One region of the Alteromonas sp. ABE4_545 genome, then DNA from elsewhere that is predicted to be linked to it. Evidence: predicted binding sites of a transcription regulator. Region 1 holds the regulator's gene; each other region holds the start of a gene.
What was found. Region 1 encodes FNR, which switches genes on or off when oxygen is low (the NO sensors DNR and NnrR bind a similar motif). Its sites were predicted from a motif close to TTGATCTAGATCAA; they were not measured.
Positions count from the first base shown of each region.

Region 2: a site for FNR is predicted at 1,598-1,611, ahead of fliK (flagellar hook-length control protein FliK). Genes of this name have one in related genera too.
Region 3: a site for FNR is predicted at 8,689-8,702, ahead of trhP (prephenate-dependent tRNA uridine(34) hydroxylase TrhP). Genes of this name have one in related genera too.

Region 1 is NZ_JBSWYY010000022.1:10,944-22,950, forward strand. It holds gene ACXAH6_RS16115 (glucosaminidase domain-containing protein) at 7-750, shown strand; gene ACXAH6_RS16120 (DUF2987 domain-containing protein) at 747-1,382, shown strand; gene rssA (patatin-like phospholipase RssA) at 1,421-2,332, opposite strand; gene ttcA (tRNA 2-thiocytidine(32) synthetase TtcA) at 2,337-3,281, opposite strand; gene uspE (universal stress protein UspE) at 3,367-4,290, opposite strand; gene fnr (fumarate/nitrate reduction transcriptional regulator Fnr) at 4,443-5,183, opposite strand; gene ACXAH6_RS16145 (sulfite exporter TauE/SafE family protein) at 5,211-5,879, opposite strand; gene ccoS (cbb3-type cytochrome oxidase assembly protein CcoS) at 5,876-6,070, opposite strand; gene ACXAH6_RS16155 (heavy metal translocating P-type ATPase) at 6,067-8,469, opposite strand; gene ACXAH6_RS16160 (FixH family protein) at 8,477-8,989, opposite strand; gene ccoP (cytochrome-c oxidase, cbb3-type subunit III) at 9,088-10,041, opposite strand; gene ACXAH6_RS16170 (cbb3-type cytochrome oxidase subunit 3) at 10,046-10,216, opposite strand; gene ccoO (cytochrome-c oxidase, cbb3-type subunit II) at 10,216-10,821, opposite strand; gene ccoN (cytochrome-c oxidase, cbb3-type subunit I) at 10,833-12,007, opposite strand, start outside.
Region 2 is NZ_JBSWYY010000028.1:634-9,677, reverse strand. It holds gene fliK (flagellar hook-length control protein FliK) at 1-1,550, opposite strand, end outside; gene ccmA (cytochrome c biogenesis heme-transporting ATPase CcmA) at 1,699-2,343, shown strand; gene ccmB (heme exporter protein CcmB) at 2,343-3,005, shown strand; gene ACXAH6_RS17385 (heme ABC transporter permease) at 3,005-3,763, shown strand; gene ccmD (heme exporter protein CcmD) at 3,753-3,977, shown strand; gene ccmE (cytochrome c maturation protein CcmE) at 3,974-4,450, shown strand; gene ACXAH6_RS17370 (heme lyase CcmF/NrfE family subunit) at 4,440-6,437, shown strand; gene ACXAH6_RS17365 (redoxin family protein) at 6,437-7,015, shown strand; gene ACXAH6_RS17360 (cytochrome c-type biogenesis protein) at 7,005-7,478, shown strand; gene ccmI (c-type cytochrome biogenesis protein CcmI) at 7,475-8,710, shown strand; gene ACXAH6_RS17350 (MlaA family lipoprotein) at 8,707-9,044, shown strand, end outside.
Region 3 is NZ_JBSWYY010000002.1:3,851-15,857, forward strand. It holds gene purE (5-(carboxyamino)imidazole ribonucleotide mutase) at 1-425, opposite strand, end outside; gene ACXAH6_RS02470 (LysR family transcriptional regulator) at 660-1,580, shown strand; gene ACXAH6_RS02475 (hybrid sensor histidine kinase/response regulator) at 1,540-4,350, opposite strand; gene ACXAH6_RS02480 (amidohydrolase) at 4,387-5,685, opposite strand; gene rho (transcription termination factor Rho) at 5,802-7,067, opposite strand; gene trhP (prephenate-dependent tRNA uridine(34) hydroxylase TrhP) at 7,265-8,626, opposite strand; gene ACXAH6_RS02495 (glycosyl hydrolase 53 family protein) at 8,773-10,191, opposite strand; gene trxA (thioredoxin TrxA) at 10,542-10,868, opposite strand; gene rhlB (ATP-dependent RNA helicase RhlB) at 10,969-12,007, shown strand, end outside.

The sequences.
Region 1 (12,007 bases):
ATTGTCATGGCGTTAATTATATCTTTGGCATGGGTTAGCACCGACAAAACTCCCGATATTATTGATGTTCCCATTTCAGAGGAAGCGCATAAGCCGGTTCCAGACTTCGCAGCTATTAAAGACATCACCGAAAAGAAAAAAGCGTTCTTTTCTTATCTTCAGCCAGAGGTTGATAAACAAAACGAATATTTACTGACATTACGCCATTATTTGCAAACGGTGCAGCGCCAAGTAAAAAATGGCCAAATGCTGACCGAAGATGATCTAGACCGCATCGATTGGTTACGCGATGAATATCGGGTAAAAGAAGAAGCTGATTTAGAAACCGCATTAACAACTTTGTTAATGCGCGTTGATATTTTGCCTCACGAGCTAGTACTGATGCAGGCTGCTAATGAATCGGCGTGGGGGGCTTCGCGGTTCGCACAGGAAGGTTTCAACTTTTTTGGGCTATGGTGCTACCGCCAAGGCTGTGGTTTTGTGCCGTCTCGACGCAATAAAAATGCCAGCCATGAAGTGGCGAAATTTGATAATGTGTCTAAAGCCACATACACCTATATGCGCAATTTAAACCGACATAACGCGTATAGAGAGTTACGCCAGATTCGTGCGTCTTTACGCCGTAATCAAATGCCAATTACTGGCTTGGCCTTGTCTGAAGGCTTAATGAGTTACTCGGAGCGCGGGGCGGCTTATGTAGAAGAGCTACAAGACATGATGCGATTTAATCAGGAGTACATTACGGAATGAAAGGCGTATGGATGCTTAGCGCAGTGTTAGCCACAATGAGTGTGGCTCACGCTGAAACGTTAGACCTTGAATACAAAACGTTTTACAGCCATGTCAAAAAGCTCGATAGCGAAGATATGCCAGACCTACAGTTTGCATTTGGTTTTCTTCGAGTGGGAGAGAGCCGGTTGTGTAAAATTAATCGCGCTGAAATTGTGACTTCAAAGCAAACTCTGCCGTTGAATGTGACGACAGAAAGTCGCTTCAGCGTGCCGTCAGATAAAATACTGAAGATGGCTGAAGCTCATGTTCTTGTGGAGTTAGATGAGCCCGCTAATGTGTGTGATATGTCGGTGCAAATCGAAACAAAGCCTCAAGCGCTAAAGCAGGCATATTCTCATGAGGAATTAGTACAGATTGAAGAGCAGTACAAAGCCTTTTTCGATGAAATGGGCGGGTTTTTGTCATTTATGATGCCTGATGTAGTGGGGCTGCAAATTCACTTTACAAATCATTCTCTCAACACCGCACTTACTGATAATTTGCGTATTGAAGACGGTGTTTTATCGCTAACAGACGACTGGCTGGCTACGGGGCAAGCGTTGTCGTTACCCGAGACTCCCTTTCGCATCACGGCAGTCGTAGAAAAGTAGTGAAGGTGTGTGCGTAAGTCACGCAATAAAAAGCCAGCTTATTCTGCTGGCTCTCTTTCATAAAGTAATTGGTATTCAATTTGTTTGGCTAATCGTTCAACCGTTTCTTTACCCGTTTTGCACATTTCTTCAGCGCGATGAAACTCCATCAAACCCACGTCGGTAAGCTGCGGTTCAAATAGAAGATCGGGTGGCTCACCTGCCAACCTTGAGCGCGTAACCCGTGCTTGAAGAATTTCGAGCGAATTACTCATCACACTCAAAATGCCGGGAGCTTGGCGCTTTTCCGATTTGTCTTCTGGCGTAAACCATTGACGTACAACATCTTGTCCTCGCTTGAGAAAGTGCTCGGCCTTTTCGTTGGTTTCTTCGTGCTCTACGGCTTGTTTCGCCAGTCGAATAGGGCGTGAATCAGCGTTGAGATTAATGGCGATCACAAAATCTGCCCCCAGCTGACGGCATAAATTTACCGGCACAGGGTTAACCACGGCACCGTCAACCAACCACCTGTCGCCATGGGCGATAGGCGAGAATAATGCTGGTATGGCGCAAGACGCTTGTATTGAAGTGCCCACTTCGCCCTTGTTGAATACCACCTCACGGCCCGTGTATAAATCGGTCGCGACACAGGAAAAGGGCTTTTGCATTTCTTCAAAGGTCGGTGCGCAAAACTCATCTTTGAGTTTATCGAATACTTTCTGGCCACTGGCTAAGCCGCCTCTTCGAATTCCCACACCCATCAAAGATAAAACTTGCCACTCGGTAAGTGAACAGGCCCATTCTTTTAACTCTGGTAATTTGCCAGACGCATAGGCAGCGCCGACATATGCGCCAATGGAACAGCCCGCTACAACGTCAATTTGTATGCCTAATTCTTCTAACGCTTCAATGATGCCAATATGCGCCCATCCACGAGAAGCGCCAGAGCCTAGCGCAATACCGATCTTCATACCGTTACTTATCCGTTAAGTTGATGATCTCAATAGAGTCCTCAGTGTCTACGGTTTTTATCTCGGGTGCAAGATCTGGTGCGTCGAAACCAATATCACCATCTTCGACTGGCGTATCACTGCGTTGTACTGCTTTAAAGTCGAATAACTTACTGTCGGCCAAATGGGAAGGCGCAACGTTTTGTATTGCTCTAAACATAGACTCGATACGCCCAGGGAAACGGCGATGCCAGTCTTGAAGCATATGCTTAATGTTTTGGCGTTGTAGGTTTTCTTGTGAGCCGCATAGGTTACAAGGAATGATCGGAAAATCACTGATGGCAGAATACTTTTCGATGTCTTTTTCTGCGCAATAGGCTAATGGACGAATGACAATGTGCTTGCCATCATCGCTCACTAGTTTAGGCGGCATAGATTTTAGCTTGCCACCATGGAACATATTTAAGAATAAGGTCTCTAGCATGTCGTCACGATGATGGCCCAAGGCAATTTTGGTTGCGCCTAGTTCAGTGGCCGTGCGATAGAGTATGCCACGACGTAAGCGAGAGCACAGAGAACACGTGGTTTTCCCTTCTGGGATTTTGTCTTTAACGATAGAGTAGGTGTCTTCTTCGACAATTTTGTATTCAATGCCCAAAGAAGCTAAATATTCCGGCAGAATGTGTTCGGGAAAGCCAGGCTGCTTTTGGTCGAGGTTAACCGCAACAATATCAAAATGAATGGGGGCAATTTTGCGTAAAAACAACAAGATATCCAGCATGGTATAACTGTCTTTACCACCAGACAAACACACCATCACTTTGTCTTGATCTTCAATCATGCCGAAATCTTCGATGGCTTTACCTACGTTACGACGAAGACGTTTTTGGAGCTTATTGAAGCTGTATTTTTGTTTACTTTGTGATGCGGCACTGGCGTCAGTTGCCGAGGTATTGACCTGGTGACTCATAATAGATATCGGGCTTGCCTATAAAAGGCCGGCATTATATCTGAAAATCACCATGGGTTTCACTAATAACATGCACCACGCCAAATTAGCCCTGAATCGGCGACACAAATCCGTCGGGCTTGATTGCCAATACATCACAATTCAACGAATCGATAACATGCTCAGCAGTATTGCCGATGAGTGCAGCAGATAGCCCCACACGGCCTACGGTACCGATAATTACTAATTCAGCATCGATTGTCTCAGCGACTAGTGGCACTACTTTTTCGGGTAACCCTTCGCGAACATGACATTGATCTAACGGGAGCGAATAACGTTTCGCATGCAGTTCCATCTCTTCTAAATGGTGATTTTTCACCGAGTCATTGTAGCTCACGGGGTCAAATTCCGGTACTTCTATTGCTATGTTGAGTGGAGTGCCTGGGTAGCTATTAACCAAGTGCACGTGGCCACTTAGTAACTCGGCATAATCTTTGGCGATCACCGTAATCTTGTCGTTTAGCTGGGCGTGCTCTCGGTCTTCCGTGCCGACGTTTACCGCAGCGATAATGTTGCCATTGTCTGGCCAATCATGTTCGTTAACCAGTAATACAGGAACAGGGCATTTGCGTAGTAAATGCCAATCGGTTGGTGTAAATATCACCGATTTAAAGTCGTCGTGAGCCTTGGTTGCTTTAACTACAACATCGCTTTCATGTTGTAGCGCAGCTTTAATAATTGCTTCGTAAGGTCGGTTGTTCCATTCAACAACTACCTCTATTTTCGCGCTAGTTTGGCTTTGCAGATAACTATTGAGCCATGATTTTCTGTCGGCAACAACGGCTGCACGCATTGCTTCACGTTCTTCAATCGACAACATGGTTGTCATATCGTACGAAAAGTCATATACGGTCATAAACGCTGTTATGGACGCATTGGTTTTTTCAGATAACTCTAGTGCGCGAGAGAGCGCGGGCTGGGAATCGGAATCTGGGTCGATGACGACAAGTAGCGCGTTATAGTTAATCATATCAAACACCAAACAGTTCGTTTACGTAATGTAAGTGTAGGCGTTTTTAAGCGGATTACTAAATAAACTAGTTGTTCTAGATCAAGCGAATAGGGGATTTAAAGCACATTAAATTCGGAGTTTAATGTGCTTATGATACGGGCCTTAGAGGCTTAGCAAGGAATGCTGGTGGTTGGAATATCCATGCTGTGGAGTTTGTCATCCATTGCATCAAAATCGAGAATTGTGATCAGTTTACCTTCAACCTTGATAATGCCTTCTTTTTGAAAGCGAGTCAGCAAGCGAGAAATGGTTTCTACCGTCAGCCCTAGGTAATTGCCAATCTCGTTGCGCGTCATACTCAAATTAAATTGTTTTGACGAAAAACCGCGCTCTTCAAACCGCTTGGATAAGTGGGCGAGAAAATAAATTAAGCGTTCTTCGGCGGTACGCTTGTTAAGTAGCATCATTAAATCGTGGTCATGTTTAATTTCTGCACTCATAAAGCTCATGATCTGATGTCGCAACTTAGGGAATTGTACCGACATTTTGTCTAGGGTTTCGTAAGGTAATTCGCACACCATCGCGGTCTCTAACGCTTGGGTAAAGCTCTGGTGGGCGTTTTCTCGCAAGGCATCAAAGCCAATAATATCGCCGGGGAAATGGAACCCGATGATTTGCTCTTCACCATCGGCATCACTTACGAATGATTTAAAGGAACCCGCTCTCACTGCGTAAAGAGAGGTAAATTTGTCACCGGCTTCCACTAGTTTGTCGTTTTTATGTAATGGCTTTTTACGTTCGATAATATCATCGAGCGACTCAATTTCGGTTTTGTTTAACGACACAGGTAGACAGAGGTGGCTGAAACTACAGCTCTGACAGTGAATAGAAAATTCGGTATTCTTAGCCATAACAATCTTTATAGTCCTTTGGAGACCTTAGTTGATACTATTGATCGCCAAATAAATCAAGTATAAGCCGTAGTTTATCAGAACAAGCGCGATGAGTCTGCGAGTAATTTTATGCTTATACCAACGAGAGAGTGAATGTGCGCCAACATGCATTAAGAGTAGGCTAGGCAGTGTCCCTAAACCAAACGCCAACATCGTTACAGCACCATTAAGCATACTACCAGATGCAAGGCTCCAGGTTAAACTTGAGTACACTAAACCACAAGGCAACCAACCCCAAATAAACCCATAGGGAAAGGCATACAGTGGGGTTTTAAAGGGAACAAAGCGTTTGGAAAAAGGGTGTATTCGCTGCCACAGCAAAGCACCGATCTGCTCCAATCGGCGTAAGCCCATAAACCATTGCCCCAAATAGGCACCCATTAAGACTAGCATGGTGCCGCTTACCACGCTTAAAACAGGCAATGCAAAAATATGCGATGTACTCGCCATTTGTCCGAGTAAACCGGTTAACGCACCGGCGAGGGTATAGCTGACAATGCGTCCTGCATTGTAGGCGAGCGCATAAGGCAACGTTGACCTTTGTTTGGGAACAGCCGCAGACATAGCCACCACAATGCCGCCACACATTCCCAAACAGTGTACGCCGCCTGCCATACCGACTAACAAGGCCGCGAAAAAGTGAAGGTCATTCATTTATTGTTGAGCTTTTGACGTTCTTGGGCGAGCTTTTTCTCTTCAGGAGGAAGATCATCATCAAACAAAATACTGTATCCCTGACGCTCTAAGTCTTCGAATTGCTCAGACTTAACGGCCCAAAAAAATACCCCAATAGCAATGGCAACAATAATAATCGCCAATGGGATCAGCACATAAATAATGCTCATGTTGACTCCTGTTTTAGCAATCGCGCAGAGTTGTATACCACAATGATACTACTCAACGACATGCCAATTACCGCCATCCAAGGCGTGAGAATACCCAATATCGCAAAGGGCAAAATTATCACGTTATAACCTACTGCCCACAGAATATTTTGTCGGATCTTCTGCTTCGTTTGCTTAGCAATGCTGAGTAACTCGGCAACCAGGGTTAATTGTGGATTAAGTAGCACGATATCGGCGGCATTTTTGGCGACATCAGTAGCGTTACCTACCGCGATAGACACATCGGCAGCGGCCATTACTGGCGCGTCATTAATACCGTCTCCCATCATCAGAATACGGCGGCCTTTAGCTTGTAATGCCTGAATATGTGTATATTTGTCTTCGGGCTTTTGTTCAAATTCAAAGTCTTGCAGTGACAACTGATCCGCCACATGGGCGACTTGGGCCTTGGCATCGCCACTTAATAGTAGCAGCCGATAATGGCTTAATCGCGACAACAATGTTTTAGTTTCTGGCTTGATCACATCTCTTACATCGAATGCTGCTACAAGTTGCTCATTACAGGTGAGGAACACGTTAGCGAGCGGAAATTGCTCATGGTTAGTTGCTTTAGTGTAAGTGCGCGAACCGATTTGCCAGTGTTTACCTTGCCATGTTGCCCCAATACCTCCGCCGGCGGTCACGTTAAAATGAGACAGGTTTAACACAGGGAAGTCTGCGCCAGTAAACGCGCGAGCAATGGGGTGTTCTGAGCGACTCTCTAAGTTCGCTGCTATGGATAATATATCGCTGTGTGAATAAGTGTCATCGGCTATCCATTGCTGTGCAATGACAAACTTTCCTTCGGTTAACGTACCTGTTTTATCCAACGCGATGATATTAACACGTGTTAACGTTTCTAATGCTTGGGCATTTTTGATTAACACGCCTTTTTTGTTGAGCTTTGCCATTGCACAAATCAATGCAGTGGGTGTGGCTAGCCCCAAGGCACAAGGGCATGTTGCTACTAATACGGCAATCATAATCCAAAATGCATGGTCGTTGCCGAGGGCCCACCAAAACCCAAATGACCCAAACGCGATCAACAAAACTGCCAACACAAAATACCGTGAAAATGTATCTGCCAGCTGAGCAATACGGGGCTTTTCAGCCATTGCCAATGTTTGTAAGCGCAAGATCTGGCTGACCAATGCATGTTTGAGCGTTGCGGTGACTTTTACAGTTAAGGTATTTGTTTGATTTATTGTGCCTCCGTAAACCTTCGCGTGTTTGCTTTTATTCACCGGAGCGAATTCGCCAGTTAACATTGATTCGTCAACCAGAGCTTCACCTTCTTCTATGACACCGTCGACAGGAATGGTTTCACCTGGCTTAACCACAACAATGTCACCTTCGCGCAATTGTTTAGCTAAGCACGGTGTTAATTGGCCGTCATCACCGATACGCAGGGCTGAAACAGGAACGTAATGCGTTAAATTTGCAGATATTTCCGTTGCCTTATGCCGTGCACGATGCTCAAGAAACCGGCTCAATAGTAACAAAAAGATAAACATACAAATCGATTCAAAGTAAACGTCATTTGCGTGTAATAGGGTTGCTTTAATACCTGCAAAATAAGTGGCAAATATCGCAATAGTAATGGGCACATCCATATTGACCGTTTTCGCTTGCAAGGCTTTTAATGCACCCAAATAAAACTGACTGCCTGAATAAAAAACAACGGGTGTCGTGAGTACCAGTGCAACCCAGAAAAAGTAATCTTTGGTTTCAGGTGCAATATTGCCAAAGAGGTCGAAGTACAAACCAGCCATTAACATCATGACTTGCATGGTCATCAAGCCAGCTAAACCGAGTTTTTTAAGCAAATGTTGGTGTTCGTTCTGAAATGACGCTTCATGTTGATCGGGCTGAAAGGGCTGAGCGTCGTAACCAATTTTTTTTAACTGGTTGAGAATTTGGCTCAGTGTGACTTGTGATTTTTCCCACGTGACGGCGGCGCGCCGCTGGGCAACATTCACCGAAACCTGAACAATACCTCGCACTTTTGCGAGCTGTTTTTCTATCAGCCACCCACAGGCGGCGCAGGTTATGCCTTCTAAAGTCAGTTGTATTTGGGCGTGTGAGCCTTGTTCATAAACAAACTCTTCCTGTAGTGCAGGTTCGTCATAAAGCGCTAATGTCGCCAGTGTTTTATCGAGTTCGTCATCGCCTTTGGCTGCGGGTGATGTGCGGAATTGGTAATAGTCTTCAAGCCCGTTGGCAACAATTGACTCGGCAACGGCCTGACACCCTGGACAACACAACTGTCGAGGGGCGCCCAGTATTTCTGTAAAAAACGGTGAATCGTCTTCACAGGGAAGCCCACAATGATAACAGGCGTTGGCAAAATCTTTGGTCATAAACGGGCTAGGGAACTAACGCAAATGGGCCGGAATAGGGCAATGTTTGATTTTTTTGAATTTTCCACGCCTCGTCGAAAGGGGTAAGGGTAATTAACCATTTACCGCTCAAATCGGCTTCGGTGAAAGCGCGATAAATCCCCTTGGCATCGCGGGACAATAACACTTCTACGTCTCGTGATTTCAGGGTGACATGATAAAAACTCAATTTCATCGCGGTACCGTCTTTTGGCACGCCGGAGTCAAATTGCAATGCAATAGCGCCATTATCGATAGTCAGTGAGGTTTGAATATTGCGTCTTTTCGCTTCTTCTATCCGGTCGATACTCATGTTGATCGCCTTGCCTTCTTTGTAGTAGTCATCAACGACCAAACTGTGTTCAGTGTGTGTGGCAAGGTAAAAAAGCACGTAGCCCATAATTAATGTGGCGAACGGTACGGCGATAAGAAACCACGGCCAAAATTGTTTGTACCAAGGTGTAGAAGCGTCAATATTACCCATAGCAGGAATACTCATCATTTTCAGACTAGCTACCTTAACAGAAAGGTAGGGCTTATTATTGATTTTACACAAAAAAGCCCCGTAAAAACGAGGCTTTTAACCATTATTAAACGGCGTTAATGAGACAAGCTGTACACGTATGTTGCGACTACGTGTATCTTGTCGTCGCCCAAGGTCTTTTTGAATGAAGGCATCACGCCATTTCTACCATAGGTGAGTGTTTCGGTGACGGCGCGTTCGCTAGCACCGTACAACCAAATGTTGTCTGTTAGATTAGGCGCTCCCAACATCTGGTTGCCTTTTCCGTCCATACCATGACAGGCTGCACATACCATAAACCGAGCTTTGCCTGCTTCAGCTAAACTTTGGTCAACCCCTTCGCGCCCACTTAAACTTAATACATACGCTACGGTTTCTTTGATGCCTTGTTCACCCATTGCGGCAATCCATGCGGGCATTGCGGCTTGGCGTCCAAGTGTGAGGGTTTCTTTAATTTTGGCACCAGAGCCGCCGTATAACCAATCGTCGTCTGTGAGGTTAGGGAAGCCGCCGTTTTGGCCTCGCGCATCTGAGCCGTGACATTGGGCACAATTTTGAATAAACAAACGCTGGCCTACTTGTACGGCTTCTTCGTTATTCGCGAGTTCTTCGACTGGTACTTTTGCGTATTCAGCAAAGATTGGGTCGTATTTTTCGGCCGCAAAGTCTAATTCACGGTCGTATTTCACAATCATTCCTTGCTCTTTTGCATCAATACGCGCTTGTGCAGACTCTTCCAGTGATAATACGCCTTGGTTTGAACTCTTCCAACCTAGTATGCCCTGGTAGCTACCAAGCCCAGGGAACAGAGCAAGGTAGATAAAACCCCAGACGATTACAACGTAGAATAAAATCGTCCACCAACGAGGAAGTGGGTTGTTGAGTTCCTCGATGCCATCAAATTCATGGCCCATTGATTCGCCTTCCGGCACTCCGGTGTGGTTGGCCAAACACCAACGCAACAAGAAATAGCAGCCAATGATACTGCCTAAAGTGATCACAGTGATCCAAATTGTCCAAAACATGCTCATGAGTTCAAGACTCCTGCTTATCTTTTGATTCTACTTTTTCTTCATCGGCGAAGGGCAGGTTAGCGGCCTCTTCAAACTTTTGTTTATTGCGGCCACTGAAGGCCCAAAAAACAATACCGATAAAAGAAACAAAGACGATGACAGTGAAAATGCTGCCTACAATACCTTGGTCCATTATTTTAAATGCGTCCCTAGTGATTGAAGGTAAGCAATAAGGGCTTCCATTTCTGTTTTACCCTTAACTGCCGCTTGTGCCCCTTCGATATCTTCATCGGTGTAAGGCACGCCAAAATCGCGAAAAACTGACATTTTCTTCGCGGTGTCATCGCCAGTAAGCTGGTTTTCTGCTAACCAAGGGAAACCAGGCATGTTTGACTCAGGTACTACGTTTCGCGGATTGATAAGATGAACACGATGCCACTCATCACTGTATCGCCCACCTACACGGGCTAGATCAGGGCCTGTGCGTTTTGAACCCCACAGGAACGGATGTTCCCATACTGATTCACCGGCAACACTGTAATGGCCGTAACGCTCTGTTTCAGCGCGGAAGGGACGAATCATTTGAGAGTGACAGCCCACGCAGCCTTCCCGAATATAAATATCACGCCCTTCTAACTCTAACGCAGTGTAAGGGCGCAAGCCTTTTACCGGCTCCATCGTTTGCTGTTGAAACATTAACGGCGCTATTTGCACCATTGCACCAAAGCTTATCGCCACCAAGATTAAAATGGTAAGCAGGCCGACGTTCTTTTCAATTAACTCATGTGGATTATTCACCGAACGACTCCTTATGCTGCTTGTGGTTCAGGTTGAATGGCGATGCTGTCTTTAGGAGCACGTACTGTTTTCCATGTGTTGTACGCCATCACAAACATGCCTGCTACAACAAAACACCCACCGATAAAGCGCATTACGTAATACGGTTTAGAAGCCTGTAGTGCTTCTACAAAGCTATAGGTGAGCGTGCCGTCTGCGTTAACTGCGCGCCACATCATGCCTTGCAGTACGCCAGACATCCACATTGCAACTATGTATAACACTACGCCGATAGTGGCTAGCCAGAAGTGCACATTAACGAGCTTAGTACTGTACATGGCGCGTTGCCCAAACAGGACAGGGATCAGGTGATACAAAGACCCAATTGACACCATTGCAACCCAACCGAGTGCGCCAGAATGCACGTGACCAATGGTCCAGTCGGTGTAATGTGACAGTGCGTTAACCGTTTTAATTGCCATCATTGGGCCTTCGAAGGTAGACATACCATAGAAAGACAACGATACAATCAAGAACCGAAGAACAGGGTCGGTGCGCAACTTATGCCAAGCACCAGACAAGGTCATAATCCCGTTAATCATGCCGCCCCAAGAAGGCACAAACAAAATAAGCGACATCACCATGCCCAAAGACTGAGTCCAGTCTGGCAGGGCTGTGTAGTGTAAATGGTGAGGACCAGCCCAAATATAAAGTGAAATCAATGCCCAGAAGTGAACAACCGAAAGGCGATAGGAGTAAACAGGGCGGCCCGCTTGCTTAGGAACAAAATAATACATCATTCCTAAGAAACCAGCGGTTAGGAAAAAACCAACCGCATTGTGCCCATACCACCACTGCATCATGGCATCTACGGCACCGGCGTAGAGTGAATAAGACTTAGTGAAAGAAACCGGTATTGCCATGCTATTGCCGATATGCAGTACTGCAACCGTAAGCATAAAGGCACCGAGGAACCAGTTAGCCACATAGATGTGTGAAACGCGGCGGATGACCAAGGTACCAAAGAAGTTGATGATGTAAGCAATCCATACCAAGGCGATCAGGATATCGATAGGCCATTCAAGTTCAGCGTATTCTTTGCTAGACGTGATACCAAAAGGAAGGGTTACGACAGCAGCAACAATAATTGCCTGCCATCCCCAAAAGGTAAACGTTGCCAGTTTGTCGCTAAATAGTCGTACCTGAC
Region 2 (9,044 bases), on a different contig from region 1:
TTGCTCAGTTGGGGAAATTGTCTGCTCGCTCTGGCAGTTAAACTTAACTGTATAACCGTAATTAACCCATTAATAAAATTAGACTGCGTAGGCGACGGCATAATGAGTTGCCGTGGAGTTAGAAGGCTCGGCGCTGTGAGTAGTTGTTTAATTTGTTGGGCGTCTTTGCCGTCAGGCGTTACCTGCGCAGTGGCTGGGGCAGGCTCTGCTGGGGGGAGTTTACTTATATCTGTCGTTGCAATATTGAGCGACAATAACTGTTCTTTGAGTTGGTGACGCGCATTGGTTGTTTCTGAAACCGCTGGAGGTTTCATTTGCTCAAATTGTTTTATTAATTTTTGTAGCGCTTCTGTTGGTGACGCTGATTGCGATAAGGCCTGCTTTGCCATGACCTGAATGGCGGCTTTTATTTGCGGAAACTGTTGTTCCACGGCGAGTCGCTGCTCAGTATTTTTTTGCTCGATGATGTGTTGGTGGCTCGACAACGTATTGGCTTTTGCTTGTTGGAGTATTGGCGTTGAACCTATGGCTGTTTTTCCATCCGTTATTTGTGACAATAGGGTCGCAGACATTTTAGGTACAGACTTTATTACTTCACTTGCTTCTTTTGCGGGCAATGAAAGCGTGCCAATAACTCGGGATTCGTGTTGCTCAATAGACCACTGCTGACCAGATAGCACTAGTTTAGGCGCGCCATTGCTGTCAATTTTGGGTGCGACGTCACTGATCGTCTGCGCTAACAAGGGCGTTTTTTGTGCTTTGGTTATGGCTATTGGTGACAGTGGTAATGGTTGCTGCTTTGCGCTTTGTAAGGTAATGGCTTGAACGAGTTTTTCGTTCCCTATAATGGGAAATCTAGTGGCAGCCAATTGATTCGATTTGGTCGCATCAGTGGGTGATTCAGTTTTTGGGGGATTGGCTCGCACTATTACCTCCGCAGATTTTTCACTGATAGGACGTAATTCAACCAAAACAGGTTGCCCCTGATAGAGCTTGGGGCTGCTGATGGGCAAACTTATTTTTGCATCGCCCAGCTGTAATGTCACCGCTTCACGAGTCAGCGCCGCTACTTTTCCTTCAGCCACAATACCGCTTTGCACGTTCTTACTCAATGTGGTGGCGATTACCTCAAGTAACTTTCCTTTCTCTGGCGTGGTTATGGTCAATGGAATAGATTGAGGGCGCTGTTCAATCAGTAGCATTGGTGAGGACAAATCAGACAGAGCTTGTTGAGGTGTCTTGAGACTCTGAGCACCGATTTTCGAGATTTCATTCAATAAGGTTTGGCTAAGAGCGCCATTGTTTTTGGTATCAACGATTCGATATTGACTGTCCGTATTGAAAGTGATGGGGTTAGTCGCTTCGAGAATAGTTCTAAAGTGATGTTCGTCAATCGCTAACTGCACTAATTGCGGAGTATATTGAACAAGGGTGACGGCCAACGATTGTTCTTGCAATGAAGTTTGCGCAGGGATCGCGCTGACAGCGACAGGTGCACTACTCAACAACGCATTGATCGTATTGGTCGGAGTTGGAGAACTTGTATTCATAGTTTGTGTATCGGCAACAGAATGAAAACCCTCAGCGCAATGCAACTTTGCGTTCGATCAAGAACTAAAGTACTACTACCGATGAATTATCTACTCGTTCAATACTTTATGCTAGAATCAGGTTAAAAAATTTGCCGCTGATTTAAGGATGCAAGGAAACAGTTTGACGACAGTAGAAGCGATAGACATCAGTTGTATCAAACAAGATCGTATTTTGTTTGACGGCCTGTCGTTGTCACTCACTGCTGGCAACCTTATTTATCTTACAGGGCCTAATGGCGCAGGTAAAACCAGTCTACTGCGTATTCTCACAGGTTTGAGTGTGCCTGACAGTGGGCAAGTGTACTTCAATGGCGAACCCATTCACGCAGTACGTCAGTCTTATCATCACGCCTTGGTTTATGTGGGCCACAAATCTGGGCTGAATAGCCAGTTATCGCCCCTAGACAATTTACACTTTTGGGCAAAGCAACAGGGACTTACTCACACAAAAGTCGAAATACTTGATGTATTAGAGCGGTTAGGGCTGGTGGGTCTGGATAACATACCCATTAAAAATCTATCAGCGGGCCAACAACGGAGAGTCGCGCTGGCAAGGTTATGGATTAAGCCTGCAGATATTTGGATCCTTGATGAGCCGTTCACTGCGTTAGATTCTACTGGCGTGATCTTGTTGGAAACGTATTTTAAGCAGCATGCTGACAAAGGCGGCGCGATCATCACCACTTCACATCAGCCATTGTCCGAACGAGCCGGTCAGTTCAGCACATTCGCCATGGAGTATCAGTGGTAATGCTCTGGCGAGGTGTGTTTTTAAGAGATGTGGCGTTGGCTTTTAGGCAGCGTTCTGAACTAATGCAGCCCGTGATGTTTTTGTTATTAGTGGTGACCCTTTTCCCGTTGGGGGTAGGCCCTGGGCCAGAAACTCTCCAACGTATTGGCCCCGGTGTGATATGGATTGCTGCGATCTTATCTTCATTATTGGGGATGGAGCGTCTGTTTCGCGATGATTTTCAAGACGGCAGTTTGGAACAACTGTTGTTATCCGGCATTCCACTAACCGCAGTTGCAACGAGCAAAGTGTTGTGCCATTGGTTGGTAACGTCTTTGCCTATCGTGATCCTTTCTCCGCTGTTAGCCTTATTTTTAAATCAAACCTGGGCCATGTATCAGGCATTGTTGGTGACGTTACTGATAGGTACCCCGATATTATCGTTAGTTGGCGCCATTGCCGTTGCGCTTACCGTGGGTATTGCACGAGGCGGCGTGTTGCTCTCTCTGCTATTGATTCCGGTTTTTATTCCCGTATTGATTTTTGCTACTTCCGCGGTAGAAGCGGCATCAATGCAGCTACCATACTTAGCGCATATTGCTATTATTGGTGCTATTTTATTGTTAACGCTGGCACTGGCGCCTTTTGCGATTGCCTATGCATTAAGAGTGAGTCATAACTGATGTGGAAGTGGTTACATCCCTATGCCAAAACTGAAAAAGCGTATCAACTTTGCGAGCGCCTGTATCCATATTGTTTCTATAGTGCCTTAGTATTGTTATTAAGCGGCTCGATATGGGGGCTGGCCTTTGCCCCACAAGATTATCAACAAGGCGATTCCTTCCGCATTATCTATATTCATGTTCCGGGGGCGATGTTGTCTATGGGCACCTATGTTGCCATGGCTATCGCTGCGCTAGTTGGTTTAGTTTGGCAATGGCGAACTGCTTTTATGGCGATGATTGCCATGGCTCCGGTAGGTGCGGTAATGACCTTGATTGCACTATTTACGGGGGCGGCATGGGGTAAGCCAATGTGGGGGGCTTGGTGGGTATGGGATGCTCGGTTGACCTCAGAATTGATTTTACTATTTCTCTATCTTGGCGTGATTGCGCTTTACAGCACTTTTGACGATAAACAACAAGCGGGTAAGGCTGCGGGTGTGATGGCACTTGTTGGTGTGGTAAATATTCCAATTATTCACTATTCCGTAGAATGGTGGAACACTCTTCACCAAGGCGCGACTATTACAAAGTTAGATAAACCATCTATTGCGCCAGAGATGTTGTGGCCTTTGCTGATTAATATTCTCGGGTTCGCACTGTTTATCGCATCGGTAACAATGATGCGCATGAAAACTGAGATTTTACGCCGGGAATTACATCGCCCATGGGTAGTGAAACTCATCAAACGAGCTCAGGAGCCTACCAATGCAATTTGATAGTTGGCAAGATTTTTGGCACATGGGGGGCTATGCCATGTATGTTTGGTTGTCCTTTGGAGCGACTTTTGCAGGTATGCTTGGCTTAGTTGTGCACTCCAATTTAGCCCATAAACTATTGGTTCGTCATGCGGGCGAAGAATTTGAACGTCGTGCACGGGTAAAAAGGGCGAGAGATGCTGAAAAGTCACGCCGTCACGAGGAGTTGTTATGAACCCTCGTAGAAAGCAACGTTTAGCCGTTGTCGGTATTGCAGGTACACTCATTATCGGCGCTGTTTCGCTCATGCTGTTTGCGCTGAATGACAATATCGACTTGTTTTATACGCCTTCGGAAATTGTTTCAGGTAAAGACGGTGTTAAGCCGCAGGTTGGCCAGCGTTTGCGCATAGGCGGAATGGTGGTCCCCGGCAGTGTTGAACGCGATCCAAACTCGCTAGCGATTACATTTACTTTGGTTGATACAGGGCCAGAAGTAACGGTGCAATACAATGGCATTTTGCCTGATTTGTTTCGCGAAGGGCAGGGAATAGTGGCGACAGGGGTACTAACCGCCGCAACATCAATCAGCGCAGAAGAAGTACTGGCGAAACACGACGAGGAATATATGCCACCAGAGTTAGCTGAGAAAATGAAAGGCATTAAACACGTTAAACCTGCACAGGTGGGCGCTAATAGTGATTCCTGAAATCGGTAATATTTCGCTCACCCTTGCGCTTGTGACCGCCATTTTGCTGGCGGTTTATCCGTTATGGGGGGCTTACACGCAACATCATGGGTTAATGGCTTCTGCTCGTCCTTTAGCGATAGGCATGAGCTTCTTTACTGTATTGTCTTATATTTTTTTAACTTATGCATTCGTGACGGATGATTTTAGCGTTGCCTATGTTGCTCAACACTCCAATAGCCAATTACCTGTGTATTATAAAATGACCGCGGTATGGGGCGGACACGAAGGCTCATTTCTTTTATGGGTACTTATGTTGTCACTATGGACACTTGCGGTGGCACTCTTTAGTCGCGGTATTCCTCAAGCAATGGTCGCCCGAGTGCTTTCTATTTTGGGTGTTGTTGGTGTTGGCTTCTATCTGTTTATGCTGCTTACCTCTAACCCTTTTGAGAGTATGCTGCCTTTCTTTCCTGTTGACGGCCGTGATTTAAATCCACTGCTTCAAGATTTTGGCATGATTATTCACCCTCCTACCTTGTATATGGGGTATGTGGGGTTTTCGGTTGCTTTTGCTTTTGCTATTTCTGCTTTGTTATCAGGGCAACTCGATTCTACATGGGCCCGCTGGTCCAGACCTTGGGTTATTGCTGCATGGGCATTTTTAACAGTGGGTATATGCTTGGGCAGTTGGTGGGCCTATTACGAACTCGGTTGGGGCGGTTGGTGGTTCTGGGACCCGGTGGAGAACGCCTCGTTTATGCCTTGGTTAGTTGGCACTGCGCTAATGCACTCTTTGGCGGTCACAGAAAAGCGCAAGGTATTTAAATCATGGACAGTACTCCTCGCCATCAGCGCTTTCTCACTTAGCTTGTTGGGTACTTTCTTGGTGCGTTCTGGAGTGATTGTTTCTGTTCATTCTTTCGCCAGTGACCCTGCAAGAGGCTTGTTTATCCTTGGTATTCTCATTGTACTGACTGGATTAGGACTATTGCTGTATGGCATTCGAGCACAAGAATTAAAAGCGGCTAGTCGCTATCAAGCGGTGTCTCGAGAAGTCATGTTAGTTGGTAATAACGTACTACTTTGTGCAGCCGCGATAGTTGTGCTGTTGGGTACGCTTTTGCCTTTGGTACACAAGGAACTTGGATTAGGCTCTATTTCGATAGGAGCGCCTTTCTTCAATCAAATGTTCTTATGGTTGATTGTACCATTTGTCTTTTTCTTGGGTATTGGACCGTTAACTCGTTGGAAGCAGCAATCTGTTTATGCACTAAAAAATCAGCTGATGTTGGCATTCGCCTTAAGTGTGTGTACGGGGGTGTTGTTAAATTTCTCTTATGATGAGCCGACCTATATGGCTGCATTGGGGCTAGTGATGAGTGCCTGGATAGTGATCACCAGTATTCAGGAGGTACAACTGCGACTTCGACAGCAGTCGGAAGTGGGTTTAATGTCAGGGTTGAGTAGCCTGACACGTAGTCATTGGGGCATGATTCTGGGTCATTTAGGCTTTGCCGTCACTCTGATTGGCATCACCTTAGTGAGCAATTATGAAATGGAACGTGACGTGCGTATGACCCCAGGCGATAACCTGACTATGGGCGCATACACATTTCAGTTTCAAGGAACGCGTCGAGAACAAGGCCCTAATTATGTGGCGGATGTTGGTGTATTCGATGTGTACTACGACGGAGAAAAGATTGTTCATCTTGAACCTGAAAAACGTATTTATACCGTTCAACGTATGCCAATGACCGAAGCGGGTATTTATTCAACCTTAACCAAAGATCTATTCGTTGCCATGGGTGAACCTTTAGATGGCGGTGCTTGGGCTATTCGCGTTTACATTAAGCCATTTGTGACTTGGATTTGGGGCGGCGGCGCGATCATGGCTTTAGGCGGGATATGTTCTATCGCAGACCGACGATATCGCATGGCTAAAGTCAAAAAAGCGAAAGCGATCATCAATAAAACCAAGCAAATAGGTAGTACGCAGGAGGCTTAGTGAAACGATTCGCGTTTTTTTCAATTCCATTCATTATTTTTATGTTGGTTGTGGTGTTTTTATATCAGGGATTGTTTTCTAACCCACGCGCATTGAGCTCTCAGGCCGTTAACAAGCCGATGCCGGACTTTTCATTGCCAGACCTTATGCTACCGGGAAAAGTTTACACGCAAGAGGTGTTTAAGGGACAAGTAACCATAGTTAATGTATGGGGAGTATGGTGTGTAACTTGTGCGGTGGAGTTACCTTATCTCACGGCATTAAAAGAGCAGCAGGGAGTGAAATTTGTAGGCTTGTATTTCGACCAAGACATCGACCCCGACTTTGGTTTGAAAACCCTAGATGAAGTACAAGTGGAAGTTACTCGTATGCTCGCCAAGTTTGGTGATCCTTACGCTTTTAATATTTTTGATTTATACCGAGATACGTCTTTGGATTTAGGAGTGACAGGTGCGCCCGAGCACTTCGTGGTAGATAAAAACGGCGTTATTCGTATGCATCACATTGGCGATATTAATGAGCGGGTATGGCAGAGTAAAGTCGGGCCGCTTTATGAACAATTGCGCAATGAGGAATAACTCTGTGTTAGTTAACAAACTTAGCGTGGTTGTTTTTACCTTGATGATGAGCTTTCAATTATGGGCAACCGAAGAAACTTATCAGTTCGAGACAGATGCGCAACGTGAAGCATTTCAATCGCTGACACTGGCATTGCGTTGTCCGATGTGCCAAAACCAGAATATTGCCGACAGCGATGCAATGATAGCTCAAGATATGCGAAGAAAGGTTTATCAATTATTGAAGCAAGGAAAGTCAGAGCAAGAGATTATTGAGTATATGAAGTCTCGATATGGTGACTTTATCTATTACAGACCACCACTAACCCCCTTAACGTTATGGTTGTGGCTGTTGCCAGCGCTTTTTGCCGTGGGTGGTTTTGTGTTTGTGGTCAAACGCAAGCAACTACAAGAACCAGAGGATCGCGAGGCTAAACTGGCTAAAGCTGAAGCCTTGTTAAGGCAGGAGCAAGATAACTCATGACGTGGTGGATGTTTGGACTCATTGTTTCAGGATTGCTCACACTGTTATTGGCTTTGGTTGCGTTACCTTGGTGGCGAAGCAAGAACGATGAGGTCACCAATCAGTTATCTAATGCGCAAATTGTAAACCAACGTCTGACCGAGTTAGAAAGAGAGGTCAGAGAGGGGTTAATAACTGAGTCTGACAAACAACAAGTCAGTGACGATTTAAAAATAGCATTAGTCGAAGAGACATTAGTACATCCATCTCGTCGGGTTGAATCAAATTGGCCTGTGGTAATAGGGGCGATGTTCGCCTTGATTGTCGGTGGGGTGGTTTACTGGCAAGTTAGCCATTTAACAGAAGTTGAGCAAGCCACACACGCTCTAGCTAGATTACCTGAACTCAGCAGTAAATTGGCGTCGGGAGATGGCAATAATATCAACGTACAAGATATACAAGCGCTGACTCTGGCAATAAGAACACGGCTTATCGATGAGCCGGAAGATGAACAAGGTTGGATGTTTTTAGGCCGTTTATGGTTAGTAATAGGGCAAGATGAACAAGCGCGTGCTGCACTAGAAAAAGCGATTGAGATTGACCCTCAAAATTCGACTATCGTAATGACCTACGCGCAGATTTTGATGGCAAGTGAGTCTATCAATGATTTAAAACATGCACAAAAGCTGCTGCTGAGCTTGATTCAACAGCAACCTGATAACGACAATTTGATGTTAATGACCGCAGTTGTGTCATCTCAGGTGAATGATATGGCGACGGCGAAACTTTATTTTGATAAAATTCGAACTAAGTTGCCTAAAGATAATCCTCTTTATGTGCAACTAAGCAGTAAAATAGAAGCAGCGCAGTTGCCATTAAAGGCCGACAAAGATTTGGCCAAAACGGGTTTTGCGATTACGTTGACACTTGATGAAGGCTTACTTGATAAGGTACCTGACAAAGGGTTTTTATTTTTGTATGCCCAAGACGCAACCAGTGATAACAAAATGCCGGCAGCGGTGGTTAAGGTACCACTGACTGAATTTCCTATTACACTGGCGTTAACAACGGAAAACGCCATGTTGCCGAGTTATACACTAGCACAACTTAAACAAACACGATTAACTGCACGCATTACGCGCAACGACAATGCTACCCCTCAGTCTGGGGATTTGGTTGGTACGGTTAGTCTACCCGTTGTCGTTGGCGAAATACGCGACCAGTTGGTAGTGATCAGTAAGGAAATTATGTGAGTTTACAAAAACGAAAGTGGCTGTTGGCCGCAATTTTAGGGGCAGCGGTTTTGTCTGGTTGTGCATCTAATTCTGCACAAGAGCAAGCAAAACAGACCAATGAAGGTGATCCACGTGACCCTTTTGAATCAGTAAACCGCGTCTCTTGGGACTTTAACCAAGATGTATTGGACGCCTATATTCTTCGCCCGGTAACGATAGCCTACGTTACCGTAATGCCTCAATTTGCACGTACAGGCTTGGTTAATGCTGCAAATAACCTCGAGGAGCCAGTCAACTTCTTTAATAACCTGTTTCAAGGAAAGGTCGATAAGTCCATGGATAGCATGGCGCG
Region 3 (12,007 bases), on a different contig from region 1:
ACCGCCTCGCGCACTTGCTCATCTTGTAAAGCAACCACTTGAGAAGCTAATAAACCTGCGTTTGCAGCACCAGCTTCACCAATTGCCAATGTACCTACTGCCACGCCTTTGGGCATCTGTACAATTGATAAGAGTGAATCTAGGCCATTTAGCGCGCGAGATTTTACCGGGCAACCAAATACGGGGAGGTGTGTGTGTGCTGCGATCATACCGGGTAAGTGGGCTGCGCCACCTGCTCCTGCGATAATCGCGCTAAAACCTTGCTCTTCGGCGGTTTCAGCAAACTCTACGAGTAGGTTTGGGGTTCGGTGAGCCGAGACCACTTTGGCTTCGAACTCTACGCCAAAACGTTTTAACATTTTAGCGGCTTCCTGCATGGTGGGCCAGTCAGAGGTTGACCCCATCACGATTGCGACTTTTGCCATTCTTTGCTCCGATTAGGATAAGCGTGAATTGTGTAAGCACCAGAAAGCGGGCGATTGTAGCTCAAAACGCCAACAAAGCCTATAAAAACCCGATTATACGCCACCTTCAGCGTAAACTTTGGCCCCTTAGACTAGTCGCAATCAGGTGTCATTCGTCCCAAAAATCACTTTTAACATTTACAAACATAAAAGAAGGATTATTATCAAATTAGTATTAATAAAACATAGACCGCTATGAATTCATTAACTTTTCGGCTTTTAGAAGTGTTTCAACACGTTGTTGACAGCGGCTCTGTTACCGCTGCATCAGCGGCACTTTCCCTTTCTCAACCGACCGTTTCGCTGCAACTAAAGAAGTTGTCCAGTATTGTAGGGTTACCGCTAATTGAGCATTCACAAGGCCAGATAGAGCTAACCGAAGCGGGTAAAGCCGTTTACCAATGTGCGCAAGAAGTATTAAGTTCACAAGATAAACTCAATAGTCACATTCGCGCGCTACAAGGTGTAGAGGTGGGCAGTCTTAAATTAGCGGTAGTAACCACGGCTAAATACGTTCTGCCGCCTTTGCTTAGCCCTTTTTGCCAATCACACCCGAATATTGATGTGCGGTTTACCGTCGGGAATAGAGCGCACATTTTAGATCGTCTCAATCACAACCGTGACGACCTGTATATATTTAGCTTGCCGCCGAGCGACCCAATCTATGAAGCCGTTCCTTTTACGTCTAATCGTTTGGTTGTCATTGCGCCCAACCATTATGACGGCCCCGACAATTGCACCTTAAAAGATCTCGCACATCAAAAGTTCTTGTTGCGAGAACAAGGCAGTGGCACCCGTCGTGCGCTGCAAGATTATTGTGATGAGAAAAATATCGAATTTGACAATGCCATGGTTATCGAGAGTAACGAAGCCATTCGCCTTGCAGTTGCGTCAGGATTAGGCTTGGCCATTTTATCGGAACACACACTCGCTCAAGCCGCTCCGAACAGTGTAAAAGTGCTCAACGTTGTCGATTTTCCGTTAATCACTCATTGGCATGTTGTCACCGTAAAACAACGGCCTATTAGCTTGGCCGCGCAAGCGTTTAGAGAGTCACTTATCAACCAGAAAACCATCAATGTGTCGGATTTACCGCATTCAATTGCTGGTAAATAGCGTCTACAAGATGGCCTTTGCGAATGGGCTTATTAAGATGTCCATTCATGCCTGCTTTTATCGATGCCTCTCGGTCTTCGGCAAAAGCATTTGCCGTTAGCGCAATAATGGGAATATTGGCAATGGCGTCATCTCGCTGACGAATGCGACGAGTGGCCTCTAAACCATCCATCACCGGCATTTGGCAATCCATCAAGATTACATCAATAGCAAACTTGTCCAGTACCGCGAGGGCATCTTTCCCGTTCCTCGCACGGATTGACTTCACCCTCAAGCTCGACAGCATATCAATAACAATCTCAGCATTAATATCGTTGTCTTCTACTAATAGCACTTTTAATCCTGCTGGCAGAGTCGTTTGCGGCAGCGTTAAATCTGACGTCTTCTTATCTGATATAGCCAAAGGCAATGAGAAAGAAAAGCAACTCCCTTCCCCGAGGCTACTGGTAACCTGAAGTTGCCCGCCCATCAGCTCTACTAACTTTTTCGAAATCGCCAAGCCAAGCCCGGTTCCCCCGAATAAGCGAGTTGTCGAACTATCTGCCTGTTCAAACTGCTCAAAAATATGGGCTTGCTGATGTTCGTGGATCCCGATACCCGTATCGATCACATCAACACATAATTGATTATCTTGATAATCTGCGCGTAATGTCACGCCGCCTTGTTGCGTAAACTTCACAGCATTACTCAACAAATTATTCAGTATCTGGCTCACTTTACCCGCATCACCTAATACGATTTCTGGCAGCTGTGGCGACAGTTCAATATCGAGGGTAATGTTTTTCCGAATGGCGGCGTGTTTATGAAGTTCATGCCCGGCTTTCAGTACACTGGCGACCGAAAAGGGCTGTACATCTAAGGACATTTTACCCGCTTCAATTTTCGACCAGTCGAGTATGCTGTCGAGAATCAATAACAGGCTCGATGCAGACTGCACAATAACGCCAACTTTAGACTCAACATCAGTTGGCAAAGATTTGTCGAGTAAGTTCTCGCATGTCCCGATAATCCCGTTCATTGGCGTACGAATTTCGTGAGACATATTTGCCAAGAATTGAGACTTCGCAATGCTGGCTGATTCAGCCTGCTCCAATGCATGAGCCAGCGACGCGGTTTTCTCTGCAACCCGTTCTGACAAACTTAAGTTCAGTCGTTCTAATGCTTGGTTCAATGCATTTTCTTTTTGTCGGGCTTCATGTAAATCGTGAAAAGCCCCCGTTAACCGATGCTGTAACTCTGAAAACTCTTCCATTAACGTGTCTATTTCACGTAGATGAATGGTACTTTCATGTTCGATCACAACCGATTTCGAAGTAACGGGGTCAAATGTGGAAAACTGCTGCATTAGGGCATAAATCGGCTTAGCCAAAATTAACGAAACCGCATGCCCAGCAACTAGCCCCACCAGCATGAGTGCAAATAAAATCATTAACGCCGTCATTAAATATTCGGCAATTAAAAGACTAAAGCGCTCATAATCGTAGAAAAGATTCACCGTCCAATTTGTTTCTGCCACGCGAACTTGCGCCATTAACCAACGTTTCCCATTGAACACGGCTTCACGCATACAGGCTCGTTGCATACAAACCCCAATATCGGGTTGCGACAGTGGCGCAAGTCCAAGAGTTTGAGAACTGTATATCACCCGACGGTTTTGATCTTGAATTAAGAGCGAGAAGCCATCTAAGTTTTGTCGCTCAAAAGCAAAAAAGCTCGACAGGCTCAACGACCCTTCGATTATCCCTTCGACTTCATTTTGCGCGTTAAACATAGGGGCAGATATAGCAACAATGGGGTCGTTCCCAAAACCTTGGCCCTGAAATACGTCAGAGATAAAAGCGCTTTTCGACGTCATCACCTCTGAAAAATAAGGTCGATGAGCCACATTAGAGCGGCCGAGCGATCTTGCTTTTTCGACCATACCTTGTGGATACGCGAAGGTGATCTCACCCTGCTTATCGGCGACTAGAAAAGTTAAATATTGCGGGTAGTTTTTCGCAAGATTTGTCAGTGCGGCTTCACTCATCGGTGAATGTGTTGGGTCAGTTAGCTGCAAACTCGAAATAAAGTTTGCCGAGGTATTCATTGCGCTTTGATGGTATGCCATAAAGCCATCGATTTGCTCTGTTAATACATTGGTGCGCTGCAACAAATAGCGATTGATTTGAGTAAACTGCTGGCTTTGAAAATGCCCAACGTAAATATAAGTCACTAATAACACAGCAAAGAAAAAAATAGCGGCGAAGAAATACTGTAATAACGACTGAATGCCAAACACAGGGATAATATTGTGCCGCCTAATTTCAGACACGGCCAAGTAACACAAATGCCCTGTAAGTACGGCAAATAACCCGCTGTTCCACGTTAGCGCAACCGCGGTGACTATGGGAGTAAAAGCCAGTACATTTGGGTCGTAATAATGTACCGCCAAACTCGGTACGGCCAACACACTCCACAACCCAATCCCCGTTTTTAACGGGCTAAATATATCTTTGTGTTGCGCGAATATGTTGATCAGTAAGGGCTGTAATATCAGCAGCACCACACCAAGCCAATCGGCGTGAACTTGCCACATCGGTAACGTAACAAAAACAGCCGCAATAACGGTATAAGGAAGCGTGTACGCCAGTGCAACCACAACGGCTGCGGTTGTGCCAAAAACCGTTAGCCCTTCACTGTGGAAAGGCCCCGGAAACATATTAACTAACGCACCAATAGCAGCTAACGTCAACGTGACAAAAAGCGGCGATAAACTCTTCTCTGACGTCACGAAAATCCCCGTTAAGCTGCTTTCAATACCAGTACACTATTGTGTGTGTTGTGCCATGTAGTCTAGCGTGAGGTTAGTTAGCACTCTCACACCCAATTTCATTCCCTCATCGTCAACGTAGAACTCTGGCGTGTGGTGTGCCGGAGAATCAGCTTCAGATACCGCTAAAGGTTTGCCACCTAACCACATAAACAGGCCTGGTACTTGTTCTTGGTAAAAAGCGAAATCTTCCGCTCCAGTGACAGGCTTAGATAAAATTGCCTTACCTTTACCGGTTGTGCGTTCAACGGTTGGCAACATTTGCGCCGTTAATTCGGGGTCGTTATAGGTTATCGGGTAATTGTAGTCTAAGGGAAGTGTTAATTCGGCTTCGGCTCTCATACTTTCGGCGATAGTTTTGACCTTTCTTTCCATCGCTTCATACACATGTTCTCTTGCCGCATGGTTAAGTGTGCGGATGGTGCCCACTAATTCCACCTTTTCGGGAATAATATTCGAACGGTTGCCGCCGTGGATAGAACCTATGGTCACCACTGCTGCGTCGTCGATCAGTTTCAGTTCGCGACTAACAATAGTTTGCAACGCCATGATCATTTGTGCCGCTGTGGTAATAGGATCTACGCTTTTCCAAGGGTACGCACCATGGGCTTGTTTACCGTGGATAACAATTTTGAATGGGTCTACCGCTGCCATCGTACCTCCGGCGTTATAGCGAATCGTCCCCACATCGGCATTTGAACTGATGTGCAAACCGAAAATCACATCAACATCAGGGTTTTTCAATACCCCTTCTTTAACCATCACTTCAGCACCGCCTTTCTCACCCGGAGGCGCGCCCTCTTCCGCGGGTTGAAAGATAAACTTCACTTTACCGTGTAGTTCACCTTTCATTTGGGTAAGCACTTTTGCCGCCCCCATTAACATTGCCATATGGGTATCATGACCACAGGCATGCATCACAGGTACTGTTTTACCATCGTATTCAGATGTTTGTTTAGAGGCCCAGTCTAAATCGACGCGTTCAGGAACCGGCAACGCATCCATGTCGGCACGTAACGCCACCGTTGGGCCAGGTTTACCGCTGTCTAATACCGCTACTACACCGGTTTTCGCCACACCGGTTGTTACTTCTAACCCTAATTCATTTAGGTACTTAGCCACATATTTCGCGGTATTGAATTCGCGATTCGACAATTCGGGGAATTCGTGAAAATGGTGACGCCATTTGATTACGTCAGGTTCAACCTGATCACTTAACTTATCGACAAGTGCGTCATTCGCCAACGCGAAGGTTGAACAAAAAAGAAGCGAGAGCAAACTCAAAGATGTGCGCATGTAAAGTATCCACTGTTATCGTTATTTTGTTTACAGTAGCGTACTTTGCGCCTGAAATAAAAAAAAACCGCTGCGCGTGAAAATCACGGCAGCGGTTTTCTCTAAGATGATGTTAATTATGACTTTTGACGCTTCATCGCATCAAAGAACTCATCGTTCGTCTTGGTCATAGACAACTTGTTGATCAAGAACTCCATGGCGTCAATTTCTGACATTTCATGAACGATCTTACGCAAGATCCACATTTTTTGTAGTTCGTCTTGAGCCGTTAATAGCTCTTCACGACGCGTACCAGAACGGTTGAAGTCGATAGCAGGGAATACACGTTTTTCTGCAATCTTACGATTGAGGTGTAATTCCATGTTACCTGTACCTTTGAATTCTTCGTAGATAACTTCGTCCATTTTAGAACCAGTATCGATAAGTGCAGTAGCAATAATAGTTAAACTACCACCCTCTTCAACGTTACGCGCAGCACCGAAGAAACGCTTAGGTTTGTGCAATGCGTTAGCGTCTACACCACCAGTAAGTACCTTACCTGACGAAGGAATAACGGTGTTGTAAGCTCGAGCCAGACGCGTGATTGAATCCAACAGGATAACCACGTCTTTTTTGTGCTCAACCAAACGCTTGGCTTTTTCAATTACCATTTCAGCAACTTGTACGTGACGGCTTGCCGGTTCATCAAAGGTTGATGCAACCACTTCACCACGCACCAAACGATGCATCTCAGTTACTTCTTCCGGGCGCTCATCGATAAGCAATACCATCAGTTCACACTCAGGGTGATTTGCTGCGATAGATTGCGCAATGTTTTGCAGTAGTAGAGTTTTACCCGCTTTTGGCGGAGCAACAATCAAACCACGTTGACCACGGCCAATAGGCGAAGCCAAGTCGAGTACACGTGCCGTAATATCTTCAGAAGAACCATTACCGCGCTCCATACGCAAACGTGAGTTTGCATGCAGTGGTGTTAAGTTTTCGAAGAGGATTTTGTTACGTGAGTTTTCTGGCTTGTCGAAGTTAACTTCGCGGATTTTTAGCAGGGCAAAATAACGTTCGCTGTCTTTAGGCGGACGAATTTTCCCGGCAATCGTATCACCGGTGCGTAAGTTAAAACGTCGAATTTGGCTCGGCGATACATAAATATCATCAGGTCCAGCAAGATACGAAGAATCTGCTGATCTTAAGAAGCCGAAGCCGTCCTGAAGGATTTCGAGTACACCATCACCAAAGATATCTTCGCCACTTTTCGCGTGTGCTTTCAAGATAGAGAAGATGATGTCTTGTTTTCTGGCACGTGCCATGTTTTCCAGGCCCATTTGCTCGGCCAGGCCAACCAATTCGCTAATTGGTTTATTCTTAAGTTCAGTTAAATTCATACTGGTGGGTCTTTGTTAGAAACTTGGTCTTTTCGGACTTATGTCTTTCAGTTAATTTGAACAGGGTTCGTTGGCCCGGTGCGGGCAAGTAAGAGTGTAGCTTGAACTAGCTCTTCCTACGTTAGCACCATAAACCATACTCGTCCAGCCTTTTCCCAGTGAATGTTAAAAATAATTACATTTACTCAGAATAATATCTATTTACATGCACACGACGCCACTTGCTCTTCGGTATCCAATGCGGCTTCTGTGTCGATAACACGCAATAATATTGCGTCATCGGCTGATAGCCCTTTGGGTACGGTGACTTTTACTTTATAACCACTTCCGGGCGCAACAACAAGCGGTTGCCCTTTTTCATCACACATATAATCCAATACCATCATAGCATTGCCTGTTGGTGTCATGACTTCAAGCTTATCGCCAATATTAAAGCGGTTTTTTACATCAACCAACCATTCTCCGTCAGCGTGAGCGCTAATCACTTCACCCACTAGCTGGTGCGTTGTGCATTCTGAACTACCTCGTTCGTATTGCTGATACGCATCGTGGCGATGGCGTTGTAAAAAACCGTCGGTATAACCGCGATTCGCCAAATGCCCGAGTTCATATGCCCATTCAGGATCATAGGGTAAGCCAGCAGCGGCCGCATCAATAGCTTTGCGATATACCTGTGCAGTACGAGCGCAGTAATAAAACGACTTAGTGCGCCCCTCTATTTTTAAAGAGTCGACACCAATTTGCGTTAATGCATGCACATGTTCAATGGCACACAAGTCTTTTGAATTCATAATGTAAGTGCCATGCTCATCTTCGAACACCGGCTGTTGTTCATGGGGCCGCATGGCTTCAGTCAGCAAGTAGGCGGCGTCAGTCGGGCCGCCCTGCCCTAATGTAGGCAGAGCATGATCAGGCACAAACTGCCCCACATCATCTTCTTTTGCTGGCTGCATGTCATATTGCCAGCGGCACGCGTTGGTACATGCCCCTTGGTTTGGATCGCGTTTATTGATATAGCCAGACAAAAGACAGCGCCCTGAATACGCCATGCACAACGCGCCATGAACAAACACTTCTAACTCAATATCAGGGCAACGCTGTCTAATTTCTTCTATTTCACTTAATCCTAGCTCACGAGACAAAATGACACGTTTGATCCCTTGTTGCTGCCAAAACTTTACCGTCGCCCAGTTAACCGCATTGGCTTGCACCGACAAGTGAATTGTCAATTCTGGAAATGCTTCACGTGCCATCATAATAAGCCCGGGATCAGACATGATCATGGCATCAGGTTTTAACTCTGCAACAGGTGTTAGATCGCGAATAAAGGTTTTTAGTTTACTGTTGTGCGGAGCAATATTGTTTACAACGTACAACTGCTTTCCCATGCTGCTGGTAATTTGTCGTGCTTCGCGCAATTTATCTATCGTAAATTCATTATTGCGTACGCGTAATGAATAACGAGGTTGGCCCGCATAAACTGCATCTGCGCCATAGGCGAAGGCATAGTGCATGTTTTTCAAAGTGCCCGCGGGCGATAAAAGCTCAGGCTTTTGCATGGATGTGATGTTTCCGGTTTTGATAAAAACCGAAATTGTAAGCAAGGGCGCCGCGTGTTTTATTAATCGAGATCAACTGAAACAAAAAAAGCAGGCATGTGGGTGTGCCTGCTTAAACCACGATTAATCAAACGAGGTATAAAAACTTAATCATCTTTCCACTGTTGATTCCATCCATCGTGACAGCTCCATTGAATAATACTGTCACCATTATTCGTACCTTGGGCATTCACATCGATACATTTACCCGTGGCACGTGAGCGCAAGCGATAAAATCCATCACCCATGTCTTCTTTTAAGAATTGTTGGTTATAAGAAGATTTACACGACCATTGAATAACATTGGCGCCGTCGGCAGAGCTCGCTCCTTCTACATCTAAACACAGGCCGCTGTGTTGCACTTTAAGTTGTACATAGCCATCGCCAGTGCTGATTTGCTCCCATTGTTGATTCGCATTGTTGTGACACGTCCACTGCAGAATGTCTTCACCGTTCGCTAAACGCGCACCATTCACATCAATACAACGGTCGCTGATACGCGAGCGAATTCTGCTGGTATAAGAAGCTGTATCAATAAACGCGTCTAACGCGCCGGTAGGTCTACCAGTATTCGGGTTCCATGCCCCTAGCGTATAACCATTGAAATTCTGTGCTTGCGGCTCCCAATAGAAAATACCCAATGACCGCCCATCAGTGACCGTCTCAAGTTTATCTATCATGTCTTTAACAATGCCTTCAGCGTCAGCGTTATCCCAAGGCACCCCAATTTCGGTGATCATCACATCTTTGTTGTAACGAGTAACCATGTCATTCAAGTTACTCAAGCACTCTGAATTGACGGTTTGCCAGCTTGAGCCAGAAACATTAGTTGGGTAATTCGACGCCCCAATCACATCGTATTTTCCGCCATTGGCATTTAAGCCATCAAAGATCCAACGAAAATTCGCGTTGTCGTGACAGTTCGCTAGGTGCACAATCACTTTAGTGTCGGGAAACACTTCTTTGGCTGCATCGTGGCCCGAATTCACCAGCCATGTAAAAGCTTGCATATTCTCAGAGGCTTTGCCTTCGTCCCATAGCATACCGTTATTTGTTTCGTTACCAATTTGCACCCATTCAGGGGTGACGCCAGCATTTTTTACTGCATTCAGTGCATCGTAAGTATGCCACCACACCGATGACATCAAGCCATCGAGATCATAGCCGGCCCACGCTGCTGGTTTGGTTTGATGACCCGGATCTGCCCAAGTATCACTGTAATGAAAGTCGATCATCACACGCATGCCTGCGTTGTTCGCACGCACGGCTTTGTCTACAACATCGTCAATGCTGCTATACCATCCGTCAGCGGGATTCACCCAAACCCGCAGTCGAATGGCATCAAAGTCATGATCTTGCAAAATGCTAATCACATCTTGCTCAACGCCATTATCGTTATAAAACTGAAAACCGTTGGCTTCCATTTCAGTGATCCAACTAATATCCGCCCCTTTCGCATTAGCCCATGCATAAGTTGACGATAACAATGTGGTTGCACCCAATACACCCATTAAAAATGGTTTCATTTTCTTGCCCCTGTGTCCTGCGAATCAATGTTCACAATATTTTTACAACACAAGGGTAAACGTTTTCAACAAATTTCGTTAAAATTTAGTAAAAACCAATCTAAAGTCTAAATAAATCGCAGTCTGAACAGGGAAAACGATTACTTAAAATAAAATGATAACTGGCGTAAAGCTACGAAAAAGACGTTACATTTAGTTTTCATATTAACAATGTACGCAGAATAACGACTGAATGAAGAAGGGAAGTCTGAGGGAAGTGAGTAACACGAGGCAAAAAAATAGCCCCTCAATGAGGGGCTATTTATACAATCCGTTTACTGTCTAGTTAGGTGGCTAACGACGGAAAATAATTATAGGCTATCGTTCAAAAACTCAATTAATTGAGTTTTTGACAAGGCACCAACTTTAGTTGCTGCAACGTTACCGCCTTTGAAAAGAAGTAGCGTAGGAATACCACGGATACCATATTTTGGCGGAGTTTCATTATTTTCATCGACATTCAACTTGCCAACTGTTAATTTGCCATCAAACTCGGTCGCAATCTCTTCTAAGATTGGCGCGATCATTTTACAAGGGCCACACCATTCAGCCCAGAAGTCAACCAGCACAGGACCGTCAGCATTGATTACATCTGCTTCGAACTTATCGTCAGTTAACTGGATAATTTTGTCGCTCATTCTTGTCTCCATTTTTGGTCTGTCGCTGATTTGTCTCAGCTCTACCATAAGTGTTATATAGAATCTGTTTTTTAATGCAAGCACTGATAAGCTATAAGCTATGCAAACAACTCACTTAACCGAAACTTATTTTTCAGACCTGCCAGTCAATCCCAAAGTGATTGAAGCTCTTAAGGCAGCCAACTTTACTCATTGTACGCCTATTCAAGCGCTGAGTCTTCCTCCTGCATTAGAAGGACTCGATGTTGCTGGCCAAGCCCAAACGGGTACGGGCAAAACGATTGCCTTTCTTGTTGCCACCTTCCATCACTTACTCAGTCGCGCCGAAAAAAGTTCACCTAAAAAAGGGCCCAGAGCCATTATTATGGCACCTACCCGTGAACTAGCGGTACAAATTTATAATGACGCCGAATTGCTTAGTAAGCACTCTGGACTATCACTTGGCCTCATATATGGGGGCGAGGGTTATGAAAGTCAACGCCAAGCTTTGCAAGATGGTGTAGATATTATTATTGGTACTACTGGGCGTATCCTCGACTATTACAAACAAGGTATCTTTTCTTTAGATAATATCCAGGTAGCCGTACTTGATGAAGCGGATCGTATGTTCGACCTTGGCTTTATTAAAGATATTCGCTTCTTGTTCCGTCGTATGCCCGCGCCGACTGAGCGTTTAAGCTTACTGTTCTCAGCAACCTTAAGCTACCGCGTACAAGAACTTGCTTACGAGCACATGAACAACCCTACTCACGTTCAAGTAGAGCCACAGCAAAAAACCGCTAGCCGTGTAAAAGAAGAATTATTCTATCCTTCAGATGACGACAAAATGAAATTGTTGCTGACTCTGATGGAAGAAGAATGGCCAGAGAAAGCCATTGTGTTTGCCAACACCAAATACGGCTGTGAGAATGTCACAGCATGGTTAGCCGCCGATGGCCACCGTGTGGGTCTGCTAAGTGGTGATGTGCCTCAGAAGAAGCGTTTAGGCATTCTGGAAGACTTTACTAAAGGCAATCTCGATATTCTTGTGGCCACAGACGTTGCCGCTCGCGGTTTGCACATTGATGAAGTGACGCATGTATTCAACTACGACTTACCTGATGACGCTGAAGATTACGTGCACCGTATTGGCCGTACCG